3 regions of the Paenibacillus sp. URB8-2 genome follow, and region 2 is predicted to be linked to each of the others. Evidence: riboswitches for the same ligand, from Rfam matches in the RefSeq annotation. Region 2 holds a riboswitch; each other region holds the start of a gene.
The links. A riboswitch is a leader RNA that binds a small molecule or an ion and turns the genes downstream of it on or off. The one in region 2 is predicted to bind cyclic di-AMP.

Region 1 (4,188 bases), 1.0 Mb from region 2:
CCTTCGACGACCAGCAGGATGCCAATGGAAACGAGCAGAATGAGAATGACTTTCTCGAGCGTGTGCTCGGACAAACGCTTGGAGTAGTTCGCCCCCGTGTAGGCGCCGATCATCCCGCCGGCGATAAAAGAGGCAATGACGGGCAGAATAGCCGTCAGAGCTGGAAGCGAAGCCTGGGGAAGGCGCATGATCAGCGAGGAGATCAGGGTGACCAGGCTGACGGCCAAATTAAATGCCACCGCCTGACGCGTCGGATACTTGAACAGACCCACGAGCACAGGAAGGCGGAATTCCGCTCCGCCGAGTCCGATCAATCCCCCGAGGCAGCCAATTGGCGCTCCCGTTAATACAGCTAGCAGTGATTTTTTGCCTTTTTCATTCATAAATCCTTTACCTCCTCCCATAAAACCGTACAAAACACCACGAAACGTAACAAAACCGGATTTAAAAAAAGTGTATCCTAGCCTATAATGATTGACAAGAGCAACATTTGAACGAATATTGACGAGGTGATCTTCCCCATGTCCGACAGCACGCTTTCCTATTCACCCGAAGAGGTGTCCAAAATTCTTAAAATATCCAAAGGGACCGTGTACGACCTGATCAAACGGGGTGAGCTTCCGTCCTACCGGATCGGCAAAAAGCTGCGGGTCACCCCCGCCGACCTCGAGGCCTACACCCGCCCATCCTATGCAGCCGAAAAGCCCCATCCCGTACCTCCGGCCGTCTCCATGGAGAAGCTGATTATCGATAACCAGGGACTCATTATATGCGGCCAGGACATTGTCCTTGATGTGCTTGCCACCCATATGGAAAAAAGAACTCCCGCCATCCGCTCCCTTCGTTCCTACGTCGGCAGTCTTGACGGGCTGCTGTCCCTGTACCGGGGCACCGCCAATCTCGCCGCCGCCCATTTATGGGACGCCGAGACCGATGAGTTCAACACGCCGTACGTCCGCCGGCTTCTGCCCGGACACCGGAGCGTAATCGTTAATCTGGTATTCCGCAATCAGGGATTTTACGTTGCTCCCGGCAACCCGAAGAATCTGCGCTCCTGGGAGAGCCTGCTGGAACCGGGAATCGTCCTGGCCAACCGGGAAAAAGGCTCGGGGACCCGCATCATGCTGGACGAGTGGCTGCGCAGCAGCAGCATCGATCCCCATTCCATTCAGGGATATGAACATGAGGAGCCGAGCCATATCGCCGTGGCCAGCGCCGTCGCGCGGGGCATTGCGGACGTGGGAATTGGAACGGAAAAAGCGGCGCAGCAGGTGTCCGGGGTCGATTTCATTCCGCTCAAGAGGGAGCGGTACGATCTGGTCTTTTACAAGGAGGATATGGATAAACCGCAATTTCAGGCGCTTCTGGCCACACTGCGGTCGCCCGAATTCAGACATGAAGTAAGCGGACTCGGAGGTTATGATATTTCTAGCTGCGGTGAGATTGTCGGAGAGGTGTGACAGGGGGAATTAGGGGTCTGAAAATTACCGGGGACCCTGAGCAAACAAGAAGGACAAGCCCGGCGAAATGCCGCAGGCTTGTCCTTCTTTATGTATCTACTGACTCATCATCTTGGAGTAACTCTTCTCATCCACTACCCGGCGGGCGGTAACATAACGGTCCTGATAATACGAATCGGACAGCTTGCTTATTCTGACTCCCTTGCTGCTGGAGGAATGAGCGAACTGATTGTCGCCTATGTAAATTCCCGCATGGGAAACCCCTCGGCCGAACGTATTGAAAAATACCAAATCACCGACACGCAAATCGTCTTTGGCTACCGAGGTTCCAACCCTGGCTTGGGACTGGGAAGTGCGCGGCAGATCATCGACGTTAAATTTCTTTAGGACATACAGGATAAAACCGGAACAATCGAAGCCGGAGGTGGTAGTGCCTCCATAAACGTAAGGTGTTCCGAGAACCTGGTCCACGACACTCTCAAGCTTAACTTCACTTGCATATGTACTGGGTGCGGCGGAAGTAAATATAGCAGCGGCTGCTAGCAGCGATAGGATGACTTTCTTCAGAGTTGTTCTCCCTTTCAATGCCTACGGAGTTAGCTGAGGATTCGGTTAAAGGTTCCCTATATTCCCTTGCTTGCAAGAATAATTCACCCGGAATGGTTCCCCCGTTTTCAACAACGAAATTCGGCAATAGTTAATATTTTGTAACTATTCATACTTTAATACATCAAAAAGAAGGCTGTCAATCCTTATGTAACCCCGTTTTTTATAAGGAAAACAAGCATGATCCTGGCCTCCATTCATTTCGTTAAAAAGAACAAAAATGTAACTACACCTATCTATATTCCAGGATGTGGAACTCCACCGCGAGATTGTGACGAAAATATGCTTATTTAAAATAACTATTATAAATTCCAAAGACATTTAAATTTAATCTTATTGACATGAAGAAAGCAGTGAAGTTATCATGTTGCTAATTGAGAATAATAATCATTATCTAGGGGGATGTTTGAAAATGGTGAAGCGTAAATTTTTTGCTCCATTGCTTACGGGAGTACTTGCTGCCGGTCTGTTGGCCGGTTGCGGCGCGGACAAGGCGAGTGAAGCCGGTGCGGGTAATACAGAAGAGACAAAGCCGAGCGCACAGGCAGCGGAGCAAGTCGTCAATATCTATTCCGCACGGAGTTATGACGTGGACGCTCTACTGTATAAGAAATTCACGGAAGAGACCGGCATCAAAGTAAACGTGATTGACGGTAAGGCGGAGGAACTGATTGAGCGCATGAAGCGCGAAGGCGAAAGCACACAGGCTGACCTGTTCCTCACGGTAGACGGCGGCGTGTTGAACAATGCCAAGCAGGCCGGACTGCTCCAGCCGGTCACTTCGGCAACGATCGACCAGAATGTTCCGAAAGACCTGCGTGACCCGGACAATGAGTGGATCGGACTCTCCACACGCGCCCGCGTCATCGTCTACTCCAAGGATCGTGTAAAACCGGAGCAGCTCTCCACCTATGAGGACCTGACCAGCCCGGCCTGGAAAGGCAAAGTGCTTGTTCGTCCGTCCTCCAGCTTGTACAACCAGTCCCTGCTGTCCTCTTTCATTGAATTGAACGGCGAAGCGAAAGCGGAAGAATGGTCCAAAGGATTGGTAGCCAATCTGGCCCGCACTCCGGAAGGAAATGACCGTGACCAGGCCAAAGCGATTGTCGCCGGTGTAGGCGATGTGGCGCTGATGAATACGTACTACGTGGGCCTGCTGATCAATTCGGACGATCCGGAAGAAGCGAAAGTCGGTAAAAGCATCGGCGTCTTCTTCCCGAACCAGGAAACGACTGGCACTCATGTGAATATCAGCGGCGCGGCTGTAACCAAGTACAGCAAGAACAAGGACAACGCCGTCAAGCTGATTGAATTCCTGACCGGCGTCGAAGCGCAGACGATGGTTACCAATGAAAACTTCGAGTTCCCTGTTAATGCCAAGGCTGAGCTGCCCGAGCTGCTCAAATCCTGGGGAACATTCAAAACGCAGCACATTGATTTCAACAAACTGGGCGTTAATAATGCCAAAGCAATTGAAATCATTAACAAAACAGGCTGGAAATAATTTATGAATCTAAACACAGTTAAGGTACAGATACAAAGACGCCTTAGCGGTTGGCGAATCGCAAGCTTGGCGGGGGCGGCAGTTATTTTGCTGCCCATTCTTTTTGTACTGCTCTCGGTATTTAATCCGCCAAGTGGCAATTGGGTTCAAATCAGGCAGTACCTCGTAAAGGATTATATCGCCCAAACGGTTCAGCTGACGCTGATGGTTGCCGTGCTGACAGCATTGCTCGGGGTAACGCTGGCCTGGCTTACGGCGGTCTTTGATTTTCCGGGAAAACGGTTCTTTAGGTGGGCGCTGATTCTTCCTCTAGCCATTCCTCCATACATCGCCGCTTTTACATACAGCACGATGTTCAGCTACACCGGCATTGTCCAGACGACACTGCGGAACCGGTTCGGAATTGTTCCCAATCAGGAGCTGATTACCGTCTCCTCCATGCGGGGCGCGGTCCTTGTATTTACTTTGTTTCTGTTTCCTTATGTATATCTGATTACCAAATCGTTCTTAGAAAAACAGAGCGCCTCATATATTGAGAACGCCCGGCTGCTGGGTAGGAATGGCTTGTCCATATTCCTGCGGGTCGCACTTCCATTATCCCGTCCAGCCATTGCGGGC
Region 2 (4,188 bases):
CAGGTGATGCAATTGGCTTTAACTGTCGCTTCCGCTTTGGCGGGATCAGCCTTAACGGTCGGCATGGTCGGATTGTTCTGCTCGGCGACCTGCTCTTTTCCGGGCAGTGTGAACATCAGTATAACCGCAAAGGCGCAGGCAGCGAAAAATAATCCGCTCATGATCCACTTTTGCATCCCCAATCGTCCTCCCCTATGTAAGCTGCTTCTCTAATTATAACGGATGGTGAAGCGTTATCATAGGGTTTGTGACAAAAAAATGAACGGTGGTCCGTCCGATTCAGCTTTTATGGAGGGATTTATCATAGACCATGCAGTAAAAGGGCTTATCTCCATTTGGCGTCCGGCGTTCGTAGGTATCGGTGATCGTAAAGCCGCATTTGCGGTAGGCCCGGATGGCTCTTTGATTCCAGGTAAGAACTTCAAGATCGACCTCTCGACTGGGATATCGTTTCAGCGCCTCTTTTACAACCGCTCCCACAAACAAATGGCCGAGGCCATGCCCGCACAATTCGGGACGCATACCGATCCCCAGACGCACCGTGCCTTCCATCGGAAAAAGCTGGGCGAAGCCGCAAAGTTTGTCCTCTTCGTTCAATACCGAAACATACTGCTCCCTCCGAATCCGCGGATCTCCGAATTCAATGCCGAGCGCCTCCATTTGATCCCAAGACAGCCAGCCGTAAATATTATAGGGCGCCTTGTATTCCCAACCGCAGATATCCCTGGCATGCGCAGATGTCATGGGCCCGACATGAAAGATGATATTAGAGCTAATCATACGTTCAGCGACCTCCTCTCCCCGCAGGGGAAAACCTTTTATATTAAATTATATACAAAAAAAGGTGATTTCGACGCAAAAACTTTGCAGTTAGGAGAGAACCTGGCGAGCGAATAAATTTTAGGAGTTTGGCCGAAAGCGCTCAGCCATGTTTGACGAATGCCGGAGGGGGTAAAATAAGAATAACACAAGAAAGAAACGGTTCCGCCATCCTTTTGGAGACGATGCCCGTTCTAGTTGAAATATTAGACTAAACGATAAGCGCGTAGCTTATAAGTTCTTATATTAAAATAAAAACCCCTCGCCGGGGTTAAATCCGGGAAGGGGTCCTATAGGGCAGTATTACTGCACATCATCATTGTCTTCAGAATCAACGGCTACGGATTGATAAGCGCTGGAGCCCATCACCCGTTTGGCGCCGACAAACCGGCTGACATAATAACTGTCGCTCAGGGAAGTGACGGTAACGCCTTTCGAAGAGGAAGCATGGGCGAACTTTCCGGAGCCGATATAGATGCCGACATGGGAAATGCCTTTTCCGGAAGTGTTAAAGAATACAAGATCGCCGGCTCTCAGATCGCTGCGGGACACGGCATCTCCCATTTTGAACTGGGAACCCGACTGATGCGGCAGATCGATGCCCATCTTATCGAACACGTACATGGTGAATCCGGAACAATCGAATCCGCTTGTGCTCGTGCCGCCGGATACGTATTTGGTTCCGATAGCGCCGTCAATCACTTTATCCATTTTCGAATCGGCAAATGCGCTGCCTGCTCCGAGTGTGAGAACGATGGAAAAGCTGAGGAATGCTGCCGCCAACTTCTTCTTCAAAAGATTTGACTCCTTCCAAATGCCTGCGAGGTTAGCTTAAGGATTCGGTAGAAGGTCCCCTATGACCCCTCTCTTGAACAGGAGGTCAATTCACCCAAAGATGGTTCCCCCGCTTCCCTGATGGTCAGGGAACTCGGCACATACTGTATAGTGTCCGGATTATAGTGGGTAGATCATGACAAAATTATCGTCAAAATGTTAATAATCATTACAAAAATGTTACTATAAACTCATTGCGCTTATTGTAACAAACCTTTTGTTGGTTGGCAATCACTTTTAACATAGTAAAATTCGATTTTGTAGCGCTTACATTTGTGAATTCACTTAGAAACACTGGATAAAAATCGTGTTTTTATGCTAAAAATTTTTTTTGGCGTTGTTTTTTGCAAAAGCTGGTTCAAGCCGCCGAAATAGGTGTATAGCTAAACTATATACAGAAAAAAGGAAAAACCCGGAAATGATTAGCGAGATCATGTTCCGGGCAAGAGATTAATCAATCGTAAGCCACGGCTTGGTATGCGTTTGTGCTCATGACACGTTTGGCGCCGACATAACGGTTGGCCCAATAGGACTGGCTAAGCGAGCTGATGGTCACGCCGCGTGAAGAAGAGGATTGCGCGAATTTGCCGTTGCCGACATAAATGCCGACATGGGAAACGCCGTTTCCGAGCGTATTGAAGAATACTAGATCTCCTGAGCGCAGTTTGCTGCGCGATATGGAAGTTCCTACTTTGAATTGCGCTTTGGATGTACGAGGAAGGGTAAGTCCTACTTTTTTGAAAACGTATTTGGTAAATCCGGAACAATCGAACCCGGCTGTGCTCATTCCACCGGTTTTATATGAGGTTCCCAAAGTTTTTGCAATAACAGTGTCCATTTTCGAATCTGCGAAAGCGCTTCCTGACCCCAGAGTGAAAACCATCACAAGGCCTATCGCAGCGGCTGCGAGTTTTTTCTTGATATGTTGACCTTTCAAAGCTTGTGTTCCCCTTCCAATGCCTGCGTGGTTAGCTTAAGGATTCGGTTTGAAGGTTCCCTATGACCTCTTTGTTACAAGATCAATTCACCCAAAAAATGGTTCCCCCGCTCCCCGGTGCCCGGGAATTTGGCTAGTTATGCACCAGAACAATCGACTTGATTCATCATCATACGACAAGATAACAAAATAGTTTTAAAAGATTACAAACTTGTCACCTCAACACAAGCCTCATTGTATCAGACGATTTGGGGTTTGGCAAATTTAATTTAGCGGACGAAATATTTGCCAATATAAAAATAAAAAAGAGTTCAGATTCCTGTCACGGAATTTGAACTCTTTTCGCCTGTTATGCATAAATGATAGGGTGTTTCTAATTATGAATCCTTCGTTTTGCTGCGCCATAGATGATATTGCGCCGACAATCCCCACATATCGAATAAAGTGGAAGGGAGAGGCGCAAGCTGCCTAATGAAGAGCGCGGGCAGTCCGGGACTGAGAAACCCCGTCACCGCAGATACAAGAAAGATCAAGAGCCCCCCTAACCCGAACAGAATCCGCAGCGCCGCGGAGGGCAAGAAGCAGCGCATTGCGGTCAGTAGCGAAGCAAGTATTCCGGTGCCGCCTGTGTAACCGAACTGCATATATAGCAGGATCAAGCGAATGATAAACACGTAAAGCAGCCATGCGAGAATATACGGAAGAATCTGCAGCAGCAGCCCCGGCTCCCAGTAGGATGACAGAATGAGTCTGTATCCCTTCGGCAGAAGCCAGTATAGGGGAAGAAGGGTCAGAACCCATTCGGCGGCGCTGAAGAGCAGAACGGGCAGCCCGTACTTTTTCATGCCGGGAAAAAAGAACAGCCCGCGTTCACCCCGGCTCTCCTGATGCAACTCATGCAGCAGCCCGGCTCGGATGAACGGCGTAGCCAGCAGGCGCACGCCCGCCAGAATAAGCAGTGTCCACAACCAACGCCGCACATCGGGTTCGGAAGACAGGCTGAGCTGGGCATCGATATAATACAGCAGCCTGCCTGCTGCACTGCCGCCGGCATTCTCGGAAGGGTAACGCAGCAGCGCGGGAACAACAGCCGACCTTACAAAGCGGTACAGAAAGTAGCCCCAGAGCAGCCGGTAGATAAAGAGCAGAATCAGTATATAGAGCTGTTCCTTGATGCTGCCCCAGCCGCGGATTATCCATTTTCTCATTCGATTCACCTCACCAGACGAAAATGCCGAGCACAGTTTCGATCGCGTTTGTCAGGCTTAGCGTCCAGCGGGAAACGAGGGCCGAGGGGAGAGCCGCTTTTCTGAAGTTGTTGATATGCTTGTTCTCCAGCAGGACTTCGTGACCCGGGTCCACCTCGGCCGAAACAAGAGGAGCCGCAGAGGAGAGCCGGAACGAAGTTTTCCCTCCCTGGCCATCCCAGACTTTATGCAGCGTGTGGCCGTCGGCGAAGGTGAACTTGACGCTCACGCCGGAATACAGGCTGCCCTTATTGGCGACGGTTGTCAGCGACTCGTAGACGCCGCTTTTACTTTTGCTTACAGTAATATCCTCAACGGAGAAATCGGGAGCGCCTCCGCCGTATACGTAAC
Region 3 (4,188 bases), 1.5 Mb from region 2:
TCTATATGAAGAATATCAGGAGCGCTGTGTAGATAAGTTACGTGGAATGTTTGCTTTTGCTATCTGGGATCGGAAAAACAAACAAATGTTTGCTGCCCGGGATCACTTTGGCATTAAGCCATTTTATTATTACTTGGATCATAAGAAGTTTGTATTTGCATCGGAAATTAAAAGTATTATAGCGGTGGAAGATATTAATCCGGCAGTCGATCCTAAAAGTTTACTGCATTATCTCACACTTCAATACGTTCCGCAGCCAGCTACAATGTTTCGTGGAGTCAGTAAACTCGAGCCAGGTCATTTTTTGAAAATAGATTCCAGGGGAAGAATCACAAAACAGAGATATTGGGAGCCAAGCTTTGAAGCAGAGGATCGTCCGCTTGAGACCTTTATCGAAGAAATTAGATACAGTCTTAGGAATTCGGTTAAACTGCACACGCAGAGTGATGTCCCCCTAGGAAGCTTTTTATCTGGTGGTATTGATTCTACAGCGATAGCAAGTTTCTTAGCGAGTCAACGTTCGGTTAAAACCTTTTCAGTCGGTTTTGAAGGAGAACAAAATGAAAATGTGGTTGCTAGACAAATCGCCGAAGCGCTGGGAACAAATCATTTCGAGGAACTGATTTCGGCTCAACATTTTTTTGAAGATACCATGAAAGCTGTATGGCACATGGACGAGCCCATTGCAGATCCATCGGCCATTGCCGTTTACCGGTTAGCACAATTAGCAGGGGAACAGGTTACTGTGGCACTGTCCGGTGAAGGAGCCGATGAATTGTTTGGTGGATATCGCATTTATAGGGAGCCTCACTCGCTAAAACCATTATCGTGGATGCCTGCAGGAGTAAAAAAACGATTAAAACAATATGTAGGTGAAATCCCTTTCTCATTTTATGGAAAGAATTATATCCGAAGAGCACTGACCCCTTTGCAAGAGCGCTTTTTCGGAAATGCCAACATTTTTTCGGAAGATGAAAAAAGGATGGTCCTAAATTTTCATCCTGACCTATATAAAAACTGGGAACCTACGACGGAAATCACGAGAGCCATTTATGAGGAACATAAGAATCTGGATGACATAACCCGCATGCAGTTAATAGATCTCCAACTTTGGTTGCCCGGTGATATATTAATGAAAGCGGATAAGATGAGTATGGCTCACTCTTTAGAAGTCCGCGTTCCTTTTCTTGATAAAGAGGTTTTTGAAATTGCTCGAAAAATTCCTGCCTCTCTACTGGTGGCAAAAGGAACTACTAAATATGTGCTGCGCAAAGCCTTAGAAGGTATAGTTCCCTTTCCTGTGTTAGACCGTCCTAAGCTGGGCTTTCCTGTACCCTTAAGAAAGTGGTTACAAACTTCCATTGGTGACATCATGATCGAGCAAATCGAGAACAGTGGAATTGATCAGTGGATTCAAATAATCTATGTTAAAGAGATGCTGAAACAACATCGAAGGGGAAAAGTGGATTACTCCCGCAAGATTTGGACAATTTATATTTTTTCGTTGTGGCATTCTTTGTATATCCAGCAGTCTTCTATAAAGCGTGCTTTGGTAAATTAAGATAGTAAGGCAGGATATGGGTCTTTGGACTAATTATCAGATTTCTCATATCATTGACTAGTAGGGTCGTAAACGAAAAAAGTGAATAGTCATTACAATTTTGTTGCTTTTAGTTTTAGATATCTTTATTTGTATTTGATAGAAATGTAGTAGAAAGGATTTTTACTCGTAAGTAGCTGATATTCCCCATTGCCTTATCTTTCCTTGTTATATTAAGATTTTAGAGCAAATTGTACTACAAAAATATGTAGGAACTATGTGGATCGAAAATAAAACAAACGAGTAAGAGAAAGTATTGACAGGCGTCTTCTAAATATTATAAAGTAGAAATAGTTACAAAATATTAACTTGCTGCCGAATTTCGTTTTGAAAACGGGGGAACCATTCCGGGTGAATTATTCTTGTAATCAAGAGAGTATAGGGAACCTTTAACCGAACCCTCAGCTAACTCCGTAGGCATTGAAGGGAGAATAAGGTTCTGAAGAAAGTCATCATTTCTCTAATAGGAGCTGCAGTTTTATTTACTTCAACAGCACCCACAATCTTTGCAAGTGAAATCAAGCTTCAAAGCACAGTGAAACAAGTAATTGGAACCCCATATTTATGGGGAGGAACTACTGTTTCAGGGTTCGATTGTACAGGGTTTATCTTATATGTAATGAAAAAGTTTAATGTAAATAGTCTTCCGCGTACATCCCAGTCCCAGGCCAAGGAAGGAACTCCGGTAGCTAAAGAAAATTTGCGATCAGGTGATTTGGTGTTTTTTAATACCTTCGGTAAGGGAGTATCTCATGCAGGAATTTATATCGGTAATAATCAGTTTGCACACGCCTCCAGCAGCAAAGGAGTAAGAATAAGTAAGTTATCGGAATCATACTACCAAAATCGTTACGTTACCGCTCGGCGAGTGGTGAATGATAAGAGTTTCCGAACAATGATAAGTGACTAACCAATAGGACAATAAGGGCAAGTTCGTGTTTATTCACACGGGCTTGTCTTTTTTCATTTGAAGGCCCTAAGAGAGTGGTGGAGAGTTGTTGGGGACAGATAGAATGCAGTAATACTCATTTCAAAAATAAAAATAAATAGGGGCTTTACGAATGAATAGCTTCTAAGGCTCGTTTCGCATTTAAGGAGTTTGGAACTAAGGGAATAATTGGTTTGCGAAATGAAAATGCTAGTGATGGGAGGAATGTGCAATGATGTATGGTTCCAAGATGACCATGATGTGCTTCATCATGGTGATTGGTTTACTTCTTCTGATCATTGCTATTGGCATAACAATTTATGTAGTTATCCGATTGCTAATGAGGAAATACAGAGTGGATGATGGACCCCTCATGATATTAAAAGAACGTTATGCCAATGGTGAACTCAGTGATGAAGAGTTTAATCATAGACGAAAATTATTGGACAATAAAAGTCAGACTTGAATTAAACAGGGGCCTGCTACGTAGAAGGCTCCTGTTTAATTCATGTCGCTTATCAGGCTCGATTACGATAGTAGACGTCTGCTCCACTAAAGCTTCCACATTTCCTACCCTAGTTATATCAAGCAGCACCATCCGCTTCGTTCTTAATGGATAGTCAACCCTAAACTGAACAATAATTATGAGGGCGCTTTTCTGGCTTGTACAGGAGTAAGATACCTCAATGTACCGTGGATTCGGTGATAATTAAACCAATGAACATAGTCCTGAAGTTCGACAGATGAATGGAAATATGAGGAACTTAATCCGGATTTTTTAATGAAGGAAAGGATCCCAGGTTGAAGAGGCTGGTAAAGGACAAGAAATATGATCTATTATCAAGAAGAATTCCGTTGATATTATTTAACTCGATGTTATGATGCTTGATATGGATGGCTTGCTTTATTTGGTTATATAGTTTCCTTATTCTATGTCTGAATATTTTGCATCCGAGTATTTATCCTCGACTAGAATCCTGTCTACATGATTTCCACATAATTTTAAAGTAAAGTAGTATTAATTCTAACGCTTAACAAAAATAGATGGGCGAGTCCATCTATTGGTAAATGGAGGTATAATGATTGAGCGAAATACTTACTTTTCTGATTTTGGCTGCTACAACTGCCGCCATGAGCGTTAACTCCAGTAAGCCACATGTCATTTCTGAAACCATTGAAGACTTGCAGTTTTTGTCACAATTGGCTGATGAGCTATTGTCGGATCAAGAGCGAACGATCGTTACAAGTGTTAGTTTTGAAGGTGATAAAGCGGAATTAGAGTCTTTAGCCGCAAAGTTATATGCAGATAAGCATGTACAGAGTCCAATAGATGATAACAATGGAAAAAAGTGCTCCTTAGTGCTTCAAAATCGCGTCAGCGGACTAAAGGCACTACCTGCAGCTGAATCATGGATGAAAGATACAGTTGCAAATCTGGAGAAATTAGGGATTGTTGGTTTTTGGAATATCAGCATTGAGGGATGGATGATTGAGGGAAGAGAAATGAGTGCTTTGTTGGATCCTGTTTTGCTGTACATCTCTGCTTACGAAGTAGAATCTGATCAAAACGGCCAACAATTGTATACCAGTTATTACTCTGGGCTTTTTCATAATTCAGTTATGGCTGAAGATGAAAAGTTTAACCTGCAAATACTTACGA

Region 1: linked by a shared signal. The riboswitch ahead of PUR_RS21590 (C40 family peptidase) and the one ahead of PUR_RS00490 (C40 family peptidase) in region 2 are both predicted to bind cyclic di-AMP.
Region 3: linked by a shared signal. The riboswitch ahead of PUR_RS19365 (C40 family peptidase) and the one ahead of PUR_RS00490 (C40 family peptidase) in region 2 are both predicted to bind cyclic di-AMP.

The regions. Positions count from the first base shown of each region.
Region 1 is NZ_AP023239.1:4,676,137-4,680,324, forward strand. It holds gene PUR_RS21580 (sulfite exporter TauE/SafE family protein) at 1-383, opposite strand, end outside; gene PUR_RS21585 (helix-turn-helix transcriptional regulator) at 522-1,460, shown strand; gene PUR_RS21590 (C40 family peptidase) at 1,557-2,027, opposite strand; cyclic di-AMP (ydaO/yuaA leader) riboswitch at 2,030-2,163, opposite strand; gene PUR_RS21595 (Fe(3+) ABC transporter substrate-binding protein) at 2,479-3,570, shown strand; gene PUR_RS21600 (ABC transporter permease) at 3,658-4,188, shown strand, end outside.
Region 2 is NZ_AP023239.1:100,395-104,582, forward strand. It holds gene PUR_RS00480 (c-type cytochrome) at 1-176, opposite strand, end outside; gene PUR_RS00485 (GNAT family N-acetyltransferase) at 280-780, opposite strand; gene PUR_RS00490 (C40 family peptidase) at 1,123-1,614, opposite strand; cyclic di-AMP (ydaO/yuaA leader) riboswitch at 1,620-1,763, opposite strand; gene PUR_RS00495 (C40 family peptidase) at 2,108-2,575, opposite strand; cyclic di-AMP (ydaO/yuaA leader) riboswitch at 2,596-2,735, opposite strand; gene PUR_RS00500 (hypothetical protein) at 2,968-3,798, opposite strand; gene PUR_RS00505 (M1 family metallopeptidase) at 3,809-4,188, opposite strand, start outside.
Region 3 is NZ_AP023239.1:4,191,874-4,196,061, reverse strand. It holds gene asnB (asparagine synthase (glutamine-hydrolyzing)) at 1-1,561, shown strand, start outside; cyclic di-AMP (ydaO/yuaA leader) riboswitch at 1,904-2,035, shown strand; gene PUR_RS19365 (C40 family peptidase) at 2,040-2,510, shown strand; gene PUR_RS19360 (SHOCT domain-containing protein) at 2,761-2,994, shown strand; gene PUR_RS26625 (IS3 family transposase) at 3,171-3,311, opposite strand; gene PUR_RS19350 (hypothetical protein) at 3,612-4,188, shown strand, end outside.